DNA from 3 places in the Candidatus Symbiopectobacterium sp. NZEC127 genome. Region 3 is predicted to be linked to each of the others. Evidence: riboswitches for the same ligand, from Rfam matches in the RefSeq annotation. Region 3 holds a riboswitch; each other region holds the start of a gene.

Region 1 (5,050 bases), on a different contig from region 3:
GTCTTGGCCGGTTTGGATTTCACGCTTTCCAGCAGTTCAGCCGGATCAATACCGTCTTCAAGAAGCTGAGCACGAATGGCATCCAGTTTTGCCAAACGTTCTGCCTGCTCTTTCTGAATTTTGCTGTCTTCTTCGCGGCGCTCTTCCACAATTGCAGTGAATTTGCTTAACAGCTCTTCCAGGGTTTCAAGATCGGTATCTCGGGCCTGAGCGCGAAGAGAACGAATATTACTTAGCACGTCAAAACTCATCATGGTGTTCCTTTAAAAAGAAGAGACATTATTAGCTTACAAGATATTTTTTGATTTTCCAATATACACCAGATACGTCGGCATGAAATATTTTTTTATAGCGCCTTATGTAAAAAAATGCGTAACAGGCGGCGTGGGTAAAGCAGGAGCGTTAATCGTTAGCTGGTTAATAACGCAACGCCTCGCGGTTGCCGCTATTTATTAATTCATCAATCGATACTTAAGCGGGGTTGTCTGTTAGCGGCATTGACATCCCTAATCCCTTACCCGTGTCAACTTATCGGGGCGCGCTCATTTTCTCCCTGCGCATAACGCTAATTATTTAAGGGTATAAGCGTAACAGGGAAGAATATAATGCCAGCGTGGCATACGCACAGGCGAAGGGATCTGGGGGGAACGAGTGAAAAACCGTACCGTTTAGCGTTCCTTTCATTCAGCGGCGAATGAATGCCCTGTCAGGCAGCCGCCCTTTGACGGTAGGCGAATACAAATCAATTTACACACTGTGGTTTGATGATTATCCTGAATATGTTTTGCTGTGGCAGTCACACAGTAAATTGATGTTGCGATGACTCGGGGTGCCCTTCTTTGTGAAGGCTGAGAAATACCCGTACCACCTGATCTGGATAATGCCAGCGTAGGGAAGTCTCGGTATTCCGATCGGCTACCGTCTTCTTACACGCCGGTTGGGAGTGATAATGAACGACCTGCCCACCGATTTTTCTGCTGCCCACGCGGCGGCAGCGTTGCACGATTTCTCAACGGCTTCGCCGTTAGTCCATTGCCTGACCAACGATGTGGTCCAGTCTTTTACCGCCAATGTCTTGCTGGCGCTCGGTGCATCTCCTGCGATGGTGGTGGATCCGGGCGAGGCGGCACAGTTTGCCGCGTTGGCCGATGCGCTTCTGATCAACGTGGGGACCTTAGAAGCAACGCGTGCCGATGCGATGCTGGCCGCCGTGCATAGCGCTAACCAGGCGGACAAGCCCTGGGTGCTGGATCCCGTCGCGGTTGGCGGGTTGCGCTTTCGTACCGATTTTGTGCGCGAATTGCTGCCTTGCAAACCGGCGGCGATTCGCGGCAATGCCTCGGAAATTATCGCGCTGTCTGGTGTCAATTCGCAGGGCCGAGGCGTTGATAGCCAGGACGCTTCCTTCACGGCCATCCCTGCCGCACGCGAACTGGCGGCGCGTTGGTCAACGGTGGTGGCGGTGACGGGAGAGGTGGACTACGTCACGGACGGTGTGCGCGTCTGGGCGGTAAAGGGCGGTCATCCGATGATGACGCGCGTGGTGGGTACCGGGTGCGCACTCTCCGCCGTCGTTGCGGCATTCTGTGCGCGCGGTGCGGACCGATTATCTCAGGTTGCGACAGCCTGTGCCGTAATGGCACAGGCAGGGGAGCGTGCCGCCGCGCAAGCCAACGGGCCGGGCAGTTTTACGCCTGCGTTTTTGGATGCGCTTGCGCTATTGCGCCAGGAGGCACAGACATGCACCTTATGAAAGAGCAGGTTCCCCGAATAAATGCGTTAACAATCGCAGGCACCGATCCTAGCGGTGGAGCAGGGATCCAGGCCGATCTGAAAACGTTTTCTGCCCTAAGCGCCTATGGCACCAGTGTGATCACTGCGCTGGTGGCGCAGAATACGCAGGGGGTTCAGTCGGTTTATCGTATTGAACCTGATTTTGTGGCGGCTCAACTGGATTCCGTGCTGAGCGATGTGCGTATCGACAGTGCGAAGATCGGCATGCTGGCGCAAAGTGATATTGTCGAAGCGGTCGCCGAGCGCCTGCAACGCTATGCCGTACCTTATATTGTGTTGGATACGGTGATGCTGGCGAAAAGCGGCGATCCGCTATTGGCGCCTGAAGCGGTCGCCGCGATTCGTGAGACGCTGCTGCCGCGCGTGTCACTGATAACCCCTAATCTGCCGGAGGCGGCGGCGCTGTTGGCGTGCAATGCGGCAACCACAGAAAGTGAGATGAAAGCACAAGGGCAAGGGCTGCTGGAGATGGGGTGCCGGGCGGTGCTGATCAAGGGGGGCCATTTGAGTGACGCGGAGAGCCCGGACTGGCTGTTTCAACGTGGGCATGCACCGCAACGTTTCTGCGCGCCACGGGTAAAGACTCGTCACACCCACGGCACAGGATGCACGCTGTCTGCGGCGCTGGCGGCACTGCGCCCCCGGCACCCCGATTGGGAAAATACGGTTCAAGCGGCGAAGCATTACCTCCAGCATGCATTACTGGCGGCAGATTCACTGGAAGTGGGTCAGGGGATTGGGCCGGTACATCATTTTCATCAATGGTGGTAGACCGTTAAGCGGTCGGCGGCGCTACGCCGCCGACAGTGCCGTTTGACGCCTGTGGTGTCAGAAAGAGATGATCTTGGCGGTAAACCTGTTGAGCAGCAGCAAACGGCACAACAGCACTGATGCAATAAACACCAAGACCAGCAGAACAAATTTCAGGTTGACGTAGTTAAAGTCATAGAGTGTGCTAATGAAATAGAACACACTGTAATGCACAATATAGACACCGATCATTGCCGGGCCAATAAACTCGACGACGTGAGTTATAATTTTGTTTTTTATAGTGATATTTTCAAACACAATGAATAATGCCAAACACATGGTCAGCAGATGCAGATGCTCAAGCATCAGCCACGGCGTGACAATATTTTGAGCGTGGGTTGAGAGAAAGCGTTCGTAAAAGAACATCGAGATACCTACCGGCACCACCATCATGCGAGCCAGCCAGATGATGCCGGGCTGGTGGGTAAACAACCTGCCCGCAGAGGTTCCCAGCATTCTTCCTACAAGATAGTAACCCCCCCATACCCAGACAAATGAATAGCTGTGTATAAAGAGTGGATCATCGCGCATATCTAATGGGCTGAATATATCGAAGAGAAAAATAATAGCGAACAAGCTCGCAAAAAATGCCAATGTCATTTTTACATTACGCATCGCTTTAATAATAAGGGGGTAGATAATGTAAATTACGCCAATGGTTAACATTATTCCATTTTGTAGTATGTATCCCTGTTGAATATATTGGAATGTAATCAATGACAGGATAATATTCCAAAAGACGATGATGAATACCACGTTTTTTATTTTTATCCTGACCTCTTTTTTTGTCAGGTTGTCGATGTTGTCAAAATATCCAATAAGAATGAAAAACAATGGCTTAGCTATTGTGGAGAGAAAGTAGAGAATGCTCATGGCGTTAGCATTAATAAAACATTCGTTAACGCAAAGTTGACTGGCTGAGTAAAATGTGACGGCGGCAAAACAACTCAAACTTTTCAAGGCGTGTTGGCTGACATCTCTGATCATGGCACATTCACCTTTGGCCGTAAGTCCTATGGTTATATCCCTGTTTTTCATGAAGATAAGCGTAGTGTTAAAAGGGCTTCCCGCCTAGCGCATTGTCCGTGCCGGATGCGCTGCCACTCCGTTTCTCTCCCTTTTTTCCTTATTTTACTTCATGATATTTAATGTTTTTAGCAGTGTGGCGTAATCAATATCCTAATTCTTTACGATTGATGGGTGTCGTCTGGATATTGCGACTTTTTATAATATTATTGAAGTGATAGCCACAATAAATAGGAGTGAGTGCCACTCACTACTCTCAAATCGGATATTTCCCTTTACGAAATCTTGTTGTTTGTATCCTTACAGAATAAGAGTAGGTCAGAAAATTAATACTCTTCATTAGCCCATCACATCAAAGGCCTTGTGTCAGGAAGGAATACCATGGCGAGCTCATCAGTAAATAAGCTGTCCTTATGGTCTCTCACGGCGTTGGTCGTGGGATCCATGATTGGCGCGGGAATTTTTTCATTACCGGCGACATTTGGACGCGCAACCGGGGGATTTGGTGCCATTATCGCATGGTGCATCGCGGGTGGCGGCATGTTAATGCTGGCATTTGTGTTTCAATCTCTGGCGCAACGTAAACCCGATCTTGATTCCGGGGTCTTTATCTATGCGAAGGAGGGATTTGGTGATTATCTGGGGTTTGCTTCTGCATTAGGATTCTGGGCAGGAACCTGTATCGGCAACGTCTCCTATTTCGTGCTGATCAAATCCACGCTGGGGGCTTTTTTCCCGGTCTTTGGCGATGGTAACACTATCTCTGCACTGGTGGTGTCGTCAATCATCCTGTGGGGGTTCCATTTCCTGGTACTCAATGGCGTCAAAAACGCCGCCACCATTAACACCATTGCCACGGTGGCGAAAATTGTCCCGATTATTGCCTTTGTCGGGGTGCTGATCTTCGCGTTTCAAAGCGACATTTTCATGCAAAATTTCTGGGGTTCGCCTGTGACAGCGGCCGTAACGCCCGATCTTGAGCACCTTAACGACTATGGTTATGCCGGTCATGCGGCGGCAGCGATTATGCCAGCGCAGGAACCTGAATCTCTGTTCAGCCAGATCCGCAGCACCATGCTGGTGACTGTCTTTGTGTTCCTGGGAATTGAAGGGGCCAGCGTTTATTCCCGCTATGCCAAAGAGCGCCGTCATGTGGGGATTGCCACCGTGATGGGCTTTATCGGCGTATTAGGGCTGTTGGTGCTGGTGACGTTGCTCTCTTACGGCGTGTTGCTGCGTCCTGAATTGGCTGGCCTGCGCCAACCATCCATGGCGGGCGTGCTGGAAGCCGTGGTGGGACCGTGGGGACGCGTCTTTATCAGCGTTGGTTTGATCGTTTCTGTCCTGGGTGCCTACCTGTCCTGGTCATTGTTGGCTGCCGAAGTGCTGTTCTCCGCCGCCAAGCACCAAAGCATGCCGA
Region 2 (5,050 bases), on a different contig from region 3:
AAAAGCACTTTCCATTTTCGTCATTATTTGATTATATAAATCCTCCTTATCTTTTCGTATTTTACCAAATGTAATAAAATTGATAATGTGTTCGAGTAATCCTTTTGGTGAAGTCATCTCTTTTATGGAACTGTCTGTTCCTATCATGGACATGGATAAATCATTTAATAAACGCCCTGCTGATGTATTAAGTAACATTGAAATAACCACAGTCAAAAAAATATAATTTAATGTAATTTTTTTGTTATGTTGATTTAATCGGGTTTATAACCGATATTGGTTGCAGTTTATAATGCGGGATTAACGGTCGACCAACCATTTTTTCAAGGTGCTCAATCCACACATCCAGCCACTGATACTAATCAGTGAGATAATCGTGAAGGTTGTAACGGGCCATAATGTCCCCATCGGGTGGCCGAGACGCTTCTCGATGACATGAAGCGGCGCACCAGGTTCTGAGCGGTCCTTCACTAGTCATGAAGCGACTAAGGCCCATCTCTGTTTTATCTACTTTGTCTCGGCGTTTTCAGCGTGACTGTCTGCATATAGTCTCTGTAAGCAATGTGTACACGCCTCTTACCTAATACGCAAAATGCACACAAAAATGCCAGCGGCACAGGCCGCTGGCTGGTGAAAAGCACCATTACTCAGAAGTTTCTCTACTACCTGAACAGCACTAGAGCCAGTGCCGGTACTCTTCTTCCGACATTTCATCGGTATGCCACTGTGTCACTTGCTGTAACAACGCCAGCTTTTGCTGGGCGCTGATCCTCCTCAGCCAGCAGCCAGGGCAGTGCAAGAAGTAGTGCCGGTAAAATTGATTGAGCCGTGAAATCGCCATCAGCCACCTCCGTGCTTTCCATGTTGTGCAGTATCGCCGTAATATAGGGAAAGATAAATTGATGACTTTAGTTCGCGGAGTTCCTCTTTTATGTCTTCGACACGTTTGCAACAGCAGTTTGTGCGCCTCTGGCAGCGCTTTCAGGGGCAGGATACCGACACCACGCTCGAAGAGCTGGCCGGGGTATTACTCTGCTCGCGCCGTCATATCCGTTCACTGCTCGGAGCCATGCAAAAAGAGGGATGGCTGCTGTGGCAGGCGGAAGCGGGACGCGGCAAACGCTCCCGTCTCAGTTTTATCTATACCGGCTTAACGCTGCAACAACAGCGCGCAGAAGACCTGCTGGAGCAGGATCGCGTCGAACAGTTGATCCAGTTGATCGGTGATAAAGAGACGGTACGCCAGATGTTGCTTTCCCATTTGGGCCGCCGTTTTCGTCAGGGGAAACACCTGCTGCGCGTGCTCTATTACCGTCCGCTGCGTAACCTTCTGCCCGGTTCTGCACTACGACGCTCAGAGATGCATATCGTCAGGCAGATCTTCAGCGGGTTAACCAAGATAAATGAGGAAAATGGGGAAATCGCACCGGACCTCGCGCACCACTGGCAGCAAATTACGCCTCAACATTGGCGTTTTTATTTGCGCCCGGCGATCCGGTTCCACGATGGGCGCGAGCTGGTGATGAAGGATGTCATCGCCTCGGTGATGCGCTTGACGTCGCAGGCCTTGTTCTCACATATCACACGCGTGACCTCCCCCATTCCCTTCGTTATCGATGTGGAACTGAGCGAACCCGATGGCTGGCTCCCCTGGCTGCTCGGCAGCGCACATGCCATGATCCTGCCCCACGACTGGCAGGCACAGGCCGATTTTGCGCGCCACCCTGTCGGCACCGGCCCCTACGCGGTGGAGAAAAACAGCGACAGCCAGTTGAAAATAAAAGCCTTTGATGACTATTTCGGCTACCGGGCGCTGATCGATGAGGTCAATATCTGGGTGCTGCCAGACGCCTCCGAAGAGCTGCCGGTATCCATTCAGGTACACAGCGACACCACCACGCGCGACGAGCTGGAAAGCCGCATGGAGGAAGGGTGCTATTTCCTGCTGTTTGATACCCGCTCTGCGCAGGGCGCGAACAGCGAGGTACGCCGCTGGATCAGTCAGATTTTCCACCCCATTGCCCTGCTCGGCCAGACCGACAATACGCGCCGCTATGACTGGTCACCGGCGTACAGCCTGTTGCCACGCTGGCACCACCAGCGTCTTGTCAACCTGCAACCCAAACCCGCCGGACTCACGGACGTGACGCTGACGTTTTATCAGGAGCACCCCGAGTACCGCATCATTGGCGAGATCATGCATGATCTGTTGGCGCAGCAGGGCGTTACGTTGCATATACAGAAAGTCGACTACGAGCAATGGTATCTGGGAGAAGCGCAAAGCGACATCTGGCTGAGCAGCGTCAACTGCTACCCGCCGCTGGAGTTCTCGCTGTTCGCCCTGCTGTATGAGTTACCGCTGCTGCGTCACTGCCTGAGTGATTCGTTACAACAAGATGTACAGCGCTGGCGCGCTCAAACGCTCTCTATCGCTGATTTCAGCCAGCGCCTGATTGAAAGCGGTGAGATCCATCCGCTGTTTCACCACTGGTTACAGTTGCAGGGGCAGCGCAGCATGCGCGGCGTGCGCATGAATATGTTGGGCTGGTTCGACTTCAAATCCGCCTGGTTTGTGCCGCCGGAGCACGACGCCGACTTTCCCTGATGCTACAAACCCTTTACAATAATGACGTTCTCAACGGGGTGCAGGCCGTTTGTTGACGATATCGCTTTGTCAACGCACGGTATTTATGCTGAGAAAATACCCGTCGAACCTGATCCGGTTAATACCGGCGAAGGGATTTGAGAGTGCATTCGCCTGCCTCAAAGTCCTTTGCCACCCTAATCTACCCAGGAGTGCAAAGTGTTACAGTCGCTATTATCCCGTTTATTGCTTCCCGTTTTCGGCCTCACCGCCCTGATGCTCGGCTCCGCTGCCGCGAATGCCAAGCCTGCGTTGACCGTTTACACCTACGATTCCTTCGCGTCTGAATGGGGCCCCGGCCCGGCAATTAAAAAAGCCTTCGAAAAAGAGTGCGAGTGTGAATTGAATTTCGTCGCGCTGGAAGATGGCGTTGCCCTGTTGAACCGCTTGCGCATGGAAGGCAAAAACAGCAAAGCAGATATTGTGCTGGGGCTGGATAACAACCTGCTCAAAGCGGCATCGGATACCGGGCTGTTTAGTGCACACAACGTAAAAACCGACGCGTTAACGCTGCCGGGCGGTTGGAACAATGCCACGTTCCTGCCTTATGATTACGGCTACTTCGCGTTCGTCTACAACAAAGACACGCTAAAAAATCCACCGACCAGTCTTGATGCCCTGATCAACAGCGATCAGCCGCTGAAGGTGATTTATCAAGACCCGCGCACCAGTACGCCGGGGCTGGGCCTGCTGCTGTGGATGCAAAAGGTGTATGGCGATAAGGCCCCCGACGCCTGGCAAAAGTTGGCACGTAAAACCGTTACCGTCACCAAAGGGTGGAGTGAGGCTTATGGCCTGTTCCTCAAGGGCGAGGCGGATCTGGTGCTGAGCTACACCACCTCTCCGGCCTATCACATTATCGAAGAGAAAAAGACGAACTACGCGGCGGCGCTGTTCAGCGAAGGCCACTATATGCAGGTTGAGGTTGCCGGGCAGTTGAGCGCCAGCAAGCAGCCGGAACTCGCAAACCGCTTTATGCAGTTTATCCTCAGCCCGACGTTCCAAAGCCTGATCCCAACCACCAACTGGATGTATCCGGTCACCGGCGTGGCACTGCCGGAAGGATTCCAGTCTCTGGCGCGCCCGGAAAAAGCGCTGTCCTTTAGCGCACCAGAGGTGGCGGACCTGCGCGGGCAGTGGATTCAGGCATGGCAACGCGCCGTCAGCCGCTGATCCCACACTGGCTCTGGCCGGGGCTGTTCACCGCCGCATTGCTGGCAGGCGTAGCCCTGCTGGCGTTTGGCGCACTCTGGCATCAGGCACCGGATACCCCATGGCAAACGCTGTGGGGTGACAGCTATGTGTGGTACGTGGTGCGCTTTACCTTTTGGCAGGCATTGCTTTCGGCGTTACTCTCCACGCTGCCCGCCATTGTGCTGGCTCGCGCCCTTTACCGCCGCCATTTTCCTGGCAGAACCTGGCTGTTGCGCCTGTGTGCCATGACGCTGGTGTTACCGGTGTTGGTGGCGGTATTTGGCATACTGCGCGTTTACGGGCGACAGGGCTGGCTGGCTCAGGGCTTAAGCGCACTCGGTTTTGACTACACCTTTTCCCCCTATGGACTGCAAGGGATCCTGCTGGCCCACGTGTTCTTTAATCTGCCGCTGGCGACACGCCTGCTGTTGCAAGCCCTGGAATCCATCTCCACGGAACAACGTCAGTTAGCGGCACAGTTGGGCATGAATACCTGGCAAACCTTTCGTCTTATTGAGTGGCCCTGGTTGCGGCGTCAGATCCTGCCCAGTGCGGCACTGATTTTCATGCTCTGCTTCGCCAGTTTTGCTACCGTGCTGTCACTCGGCGGCGGCCCGCGTGCCACCACCATCGAACTGGCTATCTATCAGGCATTGAGTTTTGATTACGATCCCGCGCGCGCCGCAGGGCTGGCGCTGATCCAGATGGTCTGCTGTCTGGGCTTGGTGTTACTGAGTCAACGACTCGGATCGTGGTTTGCCGTGGGCAATACCCAGCAATTGCGCTGGCACAACCCGCAGGATTCGCTGGCCGGACGTCTGGGCGATACCGTGATTATCCTGGCAGCGCTGTTATTGCTGGTGCCACCCTTGCTGGCCGTGGTGCTGGACGGCCTCAATCCGGCGATGCTGACGGTGCTGAAACAGCCCGCGCTGTGGCAAACGCTGTGGACATCCCTGCGTATCGCACTCGGTGCGGGTGCGCTGTGCGTTATCCTGACGCTGATGCTGCTGTGGAGCAGTCGTGAGCTGAAACTGCGTCAGCAGCGACTGGCCGGACAGTTGATGGACATCAGCGGCCTGCTGATTCTGGCGATGCCGGGCATTGTATTGGCGACCGGTTTTTTCCTCATTCTCAACAACACCGTCGGGTTACCGACCTCACCGTATGGGCTGGTGGTCACCACCAACGCGCTGATGGCGATCCCCTATG
Region 3 (5,050 bases):
GCTGCTTGGCGAGCATGGCCTTGGGGCGAGAAATATCCTGCGTGCGATAGAGGATCTGCCGTTGCAGATTGGAGATATGCAGTTGGTCATCATCGGCGATCGTCAAGGTACCAACCCCCGCGGCGGCGAGGTAGAGCGCGGCGGGTGCGCCTAGCCCACCCATGCCGACCAGCAGTACGCGGGATTTCTTCAGCTTTTCTTGCCCTTCCGGGCCGATGTCTTCCAGCAGCAATTGACGGCTGTAGCGCAAGAACTCTTGATCGCTCAGTACCGGATCGTTATGCATCGGAGGCCTCCTGATTTTCAATCAGGCTGAGCAAGGTGGCAGTTGCCTGACGCCAGTCGGCGGCCTGCGTTATCGCGCTGACCACCGCAATGCTGCCGACGCCGGTTGCCAGCACGCTTGGTACGCGGTCAATGCTGATGCCACCGATGGCCACGGTAGGGAAACGCCCTTGCAGCGCATCAATGTGACGCTTCAATTCGCTCACCCCCTGCGGCGCGGAGGGCATCTCTTTGGTTTGCGTCGGGAAGATATGCCCGAGGGCGATATACGACGGCTTGAGTGCCACGGCGCGTGCCAGTTCCACGTCGTCGTGGGTTGAAATACCCAAGCGCAGCCCCGCATCACGGATCGCATGCAGATCGGCGGTATCCAGATCCTCCTGACCCAAGTGCACGCCGTATGCCCGATGCTTGACGGCCAGTTGCCAAAAATCGTTAATAAACAAGCGAGCCTGATAATCCTGCCCGAGCGCGATGGCCTGCATGATGACGGCCTCGGTCTGTGCTGCGGTTTTATCCTTGATGCGTAACTGGATGGTTTTTACGCCAGCGCTGAGCAGGCGCTCGATCCAGGTCACGCTGTCCACTACCGGGTAAAGCCCGAGCTGGGGCGCGGTTGCGGGAAATGCCGGATTCATTTCGCATCCTCCCCGAGCAGCGTCGTGGCACTGTGGTAGAGCTCGCTGCCGCGCGCTCGGAACTGGGCCGACATCTCTGCCATGCCGATTTCAATTGGCTGCGCTTCCACGGCGGGGACCGGATTTTTCGCCGCGTACTCACGCACTTCCTGCGAAATTTTCATCGAACAGAATTTGGGCCCGCACATGGAACAGAAATGTGCGACTTTGCCAGATTCTTGCGGCAGGGTTTCATCGTGATAGGCGCGCGCGGTGGTCGGATCGAGCGCCAGATTGAACTGGTCTTCCCAACGAAACTCAAAGCGCGCTTTGGACATGGCGTTATCGCGGATCTGCGCGCCGGGATGCCCTTTCGCCAGATCGGCGGCATGCGCGGCGATCTTGTAGGTGATAAGCCCCTGCTTCACATCCTCTTTGTTGGGCAGCCCGAGGTGTTCTTTCGGCGTGACGTAGCAGAGCATGGCGCAACCGAACCAGCCAATCATCGCGGCCCCGATACCGGAGGTGAAATGGTCATAACCGGGGGCGATATCGGTGGTCAGCGGCCCCAGGGTATAGAACGGCGCTTCGTGGCAGTGCTCCAGCTCTTCGGTCATGTTGCGGCGAATCATCTGCATCGGCACATGTCCCGGCCCTTCAATCATTACCTGCACGTCATACTCCCAGGCGATTTTGGTCAGCTCGCCCAGGGTATGCAGTTCGGCAAACTGCGCCTGATCGTTGGCATCCTGAATGGAGCCGGGACGCAAGCCATCGCCCAGTGACAGGGCAACGTCGTAGGCGGCACAAATCTCACAGATTTCACGGAAGTGGACGTAGAGGAAATTCTCCTGATGATGCGACAGGCACCACTTCGCCATGATGGAGCCGCCGCGCGATACAATGCCGGTCAGACGCTGTGCGGTCATCGGCACATAGCGCAGCAGCACACCCGCATGAATGGTGAAGTAATCAACCCCTTGCTCTGCTTGCTCAAGCAGCGTATCGCGGAACATTTCCCACGTGAGGTTTTCCGCTATGCCGTTGACCTTCTCCAGCGCCTGATAAATAGGAACGGTGCCAATCGGCACCGGGCTGTTGCGCAGGATCCATTCACGGGTTTCGTGAATATAGCGTCCAGTGGAGAGATCCATCACCGTATCGGCCCCCCACAGCGTGGACCAGACCAGCTTTTCCACCTCTTCCTCGATAGACGAGGTGACCGCCGAGTTGCCGATATTGGCGTTCACCTTGACCAGAAAATTGCGCCCGATAATCATCGGTTCAGATTCAGGGTGATTGATGTTGGACGGGATGATGGCACGGCCTGCGGCGACTTCCTGACGCACAAATTCCGGGGTGATGTTGTCCGGCAGGATCGCGCCAAAGCTTTGCCCCGGATGCTGGTGGCGCAGCACTTCGCTGCGAATGCGCTCGCGTCCCATGTTTTCGCGGATGGCGATAAACTCCATTTCCGGCGTGACGATCCCTTGGCGCGCATAGTGCAATTGCGTGACGCATTTGCCCGACTGAGCGCGTTTGGGCTGCGGCAACTGTTCAAAGCGCAGGTGATCCAACCCGGCATCCGCCAGTCGCTGCTGGGTAAAACGGGAGCTGACGCCGGAGAGCGGCTCGGTATCGCTACGTTCTGCAATCCAGTCAGCACGCAGTTTCGCCAGCCCAGTACGCACGTCCGGCCGCGCATCGGGATCGCCATACGGCCCCGCGGTGTCATACACCGGCACGGCTTCGTTAGGTTCATAGTGAGGGTTATCTTTGCCACCACCCACCAGCGTTGGGCTGAGGGCGATTTCCCGCATCGGCACGCGGATATCGCTGCGCGACCCGGCAAGGTAGATGCGCGTGGAGTTAGGAAAGGCAGTGCCGCGCAGATTATGAATAAATGCCTCGGCTGCTTCGCGCTTTTCGCGACGGCCAGACGGGGTTTTAGGCGTTGTAGCGGGTGATTGAGACATAGCATGTTCCTGATTATGGTTAAGGAAAAATGCTTGTCTGGAGCTCGCAGGGAGTAATTATGGTTGCTTTGGCCCCGATTTTACGCGCTATGCCGGTAACAACATGGCGATGACAACGGTGACAAAACAGAGTGGATTACTCTTGTTCCCTTCGCAGGTTTTAACCTGATCAGGTTCCGCGGATCCCGAATAAACGGTCTCAGCCTGCGGTTTATGTATCACATAAACACGCTAGGCACTCCGACAAGATACGCCCGATAGTCAGCTCAGAGGCTGTTTACCAAGCAATAACCCCATTACCATGAGGTTAATAAAACGCTAACACTTTAGGACGTCTGAGAGACACTGTCAAAATGTAAGGTGGGGCGATGGCGTTATTCTTTATCAATCGCCAGACGAATCAGGCGATCTTCCAGTGCAAAGCGTTCCGCCATGGCTTCGCCGACGCTCGACAGCGCTTGCTGAAACTCAATGCAGTTGTCGTGATCGATGGCGGTCGCCAGACTGCTGTCGTAGAAATCCATAATGAATTGGGTGTTGGCCTGCAACGCCAGCGCCAGACGGTGCGTTTGCGCCAGCTTTTGATCGCTCAGTACAACCGCCTCTTGCAGGATGCGCTCATAAACATGGAAATGGCAGGCGGAAAGATAGTCCACAAGGTTGTGGCAAAAATCATCCAAGGCCTGCTCATCGAGCGGGGTGTGTTTATCTTTGTTTGGCTTAATGCCGACCAGATGGTAATAGGCAACCAGAAGTTGCTTGCGCGCTTGTAGCCATTGGTCGATTAACGCATTATTGCCACCAACGTACTCAGTCAGACTTTGTAATTGGTTTAACATTGTTGACTCCGTGCATTGATAAGAAAGAACAATCGGTGACGATGAAATTCTGCCATATCCCTGACAGTTAAAATGCCAGTGAAGTGTCTGTGGAGCAATAGAAAAGATATGGAACAAACATTAAAAGGTGATGAGCATGGATGGTGGGTGGTCAGCCATGATAATCAAGTGTGGCTGCCCGAAGGGAAACTCCCGCATGGCACGGCGGCGCAGTGCGGATTGGAAGGCATTGTTGGACGCCAGATAGGGGAGTGGCAGGGCGAGTGCGTATGGTTGGTCAGTCACCAGAAAACCTCGCAGATGGACTCCGTGCGCCAACTGCTGGATGAAGACGTGGCGCTGTTTCAACTGGCAGGGCGCGGTGTGCAACTGGTCGAATTCTATCGCTCGCATCAGTTTTGTGGCTATTGCGGGCAGAAAATGGTGCACAGCAAAACGGAACTGGCCTGCCTGTGCCCGCAGTGTAAAGAGCGTTATTACCCGCAAATCGCCCCGTGCGTGATCGTGGCGATCCGGCGCGGTGAGGAGATCTTGCTGGCGCAGCATCAACGCCACCGCGGTAATATGTATACCGTGCTGGCGGGGTTCGTGGAAGTGGGCGAAACGCTCGAGCAAGCGGTTGCCCGCGAGGTGATGGAAGAGAGCAACATTCGTATTAAAAATCTGCGCTACATCAGCTCGCAGCCGTGGCCGTTCCCGCATTCGCTGATGATGGCGTTTATGGCCGAGTATGCCGACGGCGATCTGCGCCACGATCCCAAAGAACTCAGAGATGCGGGCTGGTTCCGCTACGATCAACTGCCGATTCTCCCGCCGCCGGGTACGGTTGCGCGACGTTTGATTGAAGACACCGTGGTACTGTGCCGCGATGGGCAGGAATAGCGCCGCTGGCGTGCTACACTTCGCGCCACTCGTTTCGTTATCGCGTTTTGACCCTCTCTCAGGATGACAAAAGGACACCGCATGCCAGACCTGAAAAATGATCGCTATCTGCGCGCGCTACTGCGCCAGCCCGTTGACGTGACGCCGGTGTGGATGATGCGCCAGGCCGGCCGCTATCTGCCGGAGTACAAAGCGACGCGCGCACAAGCCGGTGATTTTATGTCGCTGTGCAAAAATCCAGAGCTGGCTTGTGAAGTCACGCTGCAACCGCTGCGGCGCTATGCGCTGGATGCCGCCATCCTGTTTTCCGATATTCTCACCGTGCCGGATGCCATGGGATTGGGGCTCTATTTTGAAACCGGGGAAGGGCCGCGTTTTGCCCATCCGGTGCGAACCGCTGCGGATGTGGCGCGCTTGCCCATTCCCGATCCCGAGCAGGAACTGGGCTACG

The links. Region 3 has a riboswitch for thiamine pyrophosphate ahead of thiC (phosphomethylpyrimidine synthase ThiC). Riboswitches for the same ligand answer to the same signal wherever they lie in the genome.
Region 1: it holds a riboswitch for thiamine pyrophosphate, as region 3 does, so the genes downstream of both, thiM (hydroxyethylthiazole kinase) here and thiC (phosphomethylpyrimidine synthase ThiC) in region 3, are expected to answer to the same signal.
Region 2: it holds a riboswitch for thiamine pyrophosphate, as region 3 does, so the genes downstream of both, thiB (thiamine ABC transporter substrate binding subunit) here and thiC (phosphomethylpyrimidine synthase ThiC) in region 3, are expected to answer to the same signal.

Annotation. Positions count from the first base shown of each region.
Region 1 is NZ_JAGFPG010000001.1:2,108,368-2,113,417, reverse strand. Features, by position in the region: gene J5069_RS09685 (H-NS family nucleoid-associated regulatory protein) at 1-254, opposite strand, end outside; TPP riboswitch at 816-912, shown strand; gene thiM (hydroxyethylthiazole kinase) at 950-1,753, shown strand; gene thiD (bifunctional hydroxymethylpyrimidine kinase/phosphomethylpyrimidine kinase) at 1,750-2,565, shown strand; gene J5069_RS09670 (acyltransferase family protein) at 2,623-3,591, opposite strand; gene J5069_RS09665 (amino acid permease) at 4,012-5,050, shown strand, end outside.
Region 2 is NZ_JAGFPG010000003.1:233,071-238,120, reverse strand. Features, by position in the region: gene J5069_RS14525 (pentapeptide repeat-containing protein) at 1-198, opposite strand, end outside; gene sgrT (glucose uptake inhibitor SgrT) at 677-841, opposite strand; gene sgrR (HTH-type transcriptional regulator SgrR) at 932-2,605, shown strand; TPP riboswitch at 2,630-2,759, shown strand; gene thiB (thiamine ABC transporter substrate binding subunit) at 2,804-3,817, shown strand; gene thiP (thiamine/thiamine pyrophosphate ABC transporter permease ThiP) at 3,793-5,050, shown strand, end outside.
Region 3 is NZ_JAGFPG010000011.1:6,750-11,799, reverse strand. Features, by position in the region: gene J5069_RS23240 (HesA/MoeB/ThiF family protein) at 1-286, opposite strand, end outside; gene thiE (thiamine phosphate synthase) at 279-923, opposite strand; gene thiC (phosphomethylpyrimidine synthase ThiC) at 920-2,878, opposite strand; TPP riboswitch at 3,008-3,131, opposite strand; gene rsd (sigma D regulator) at 3,253-3,717, opposite strand; gene nudC (NAD(+) diphosphatase) at 3,826-4,599, shown strand; gene hemE (uroporphyrinogen decarboxylase) at 4,681-5,050, shown strand, end outside.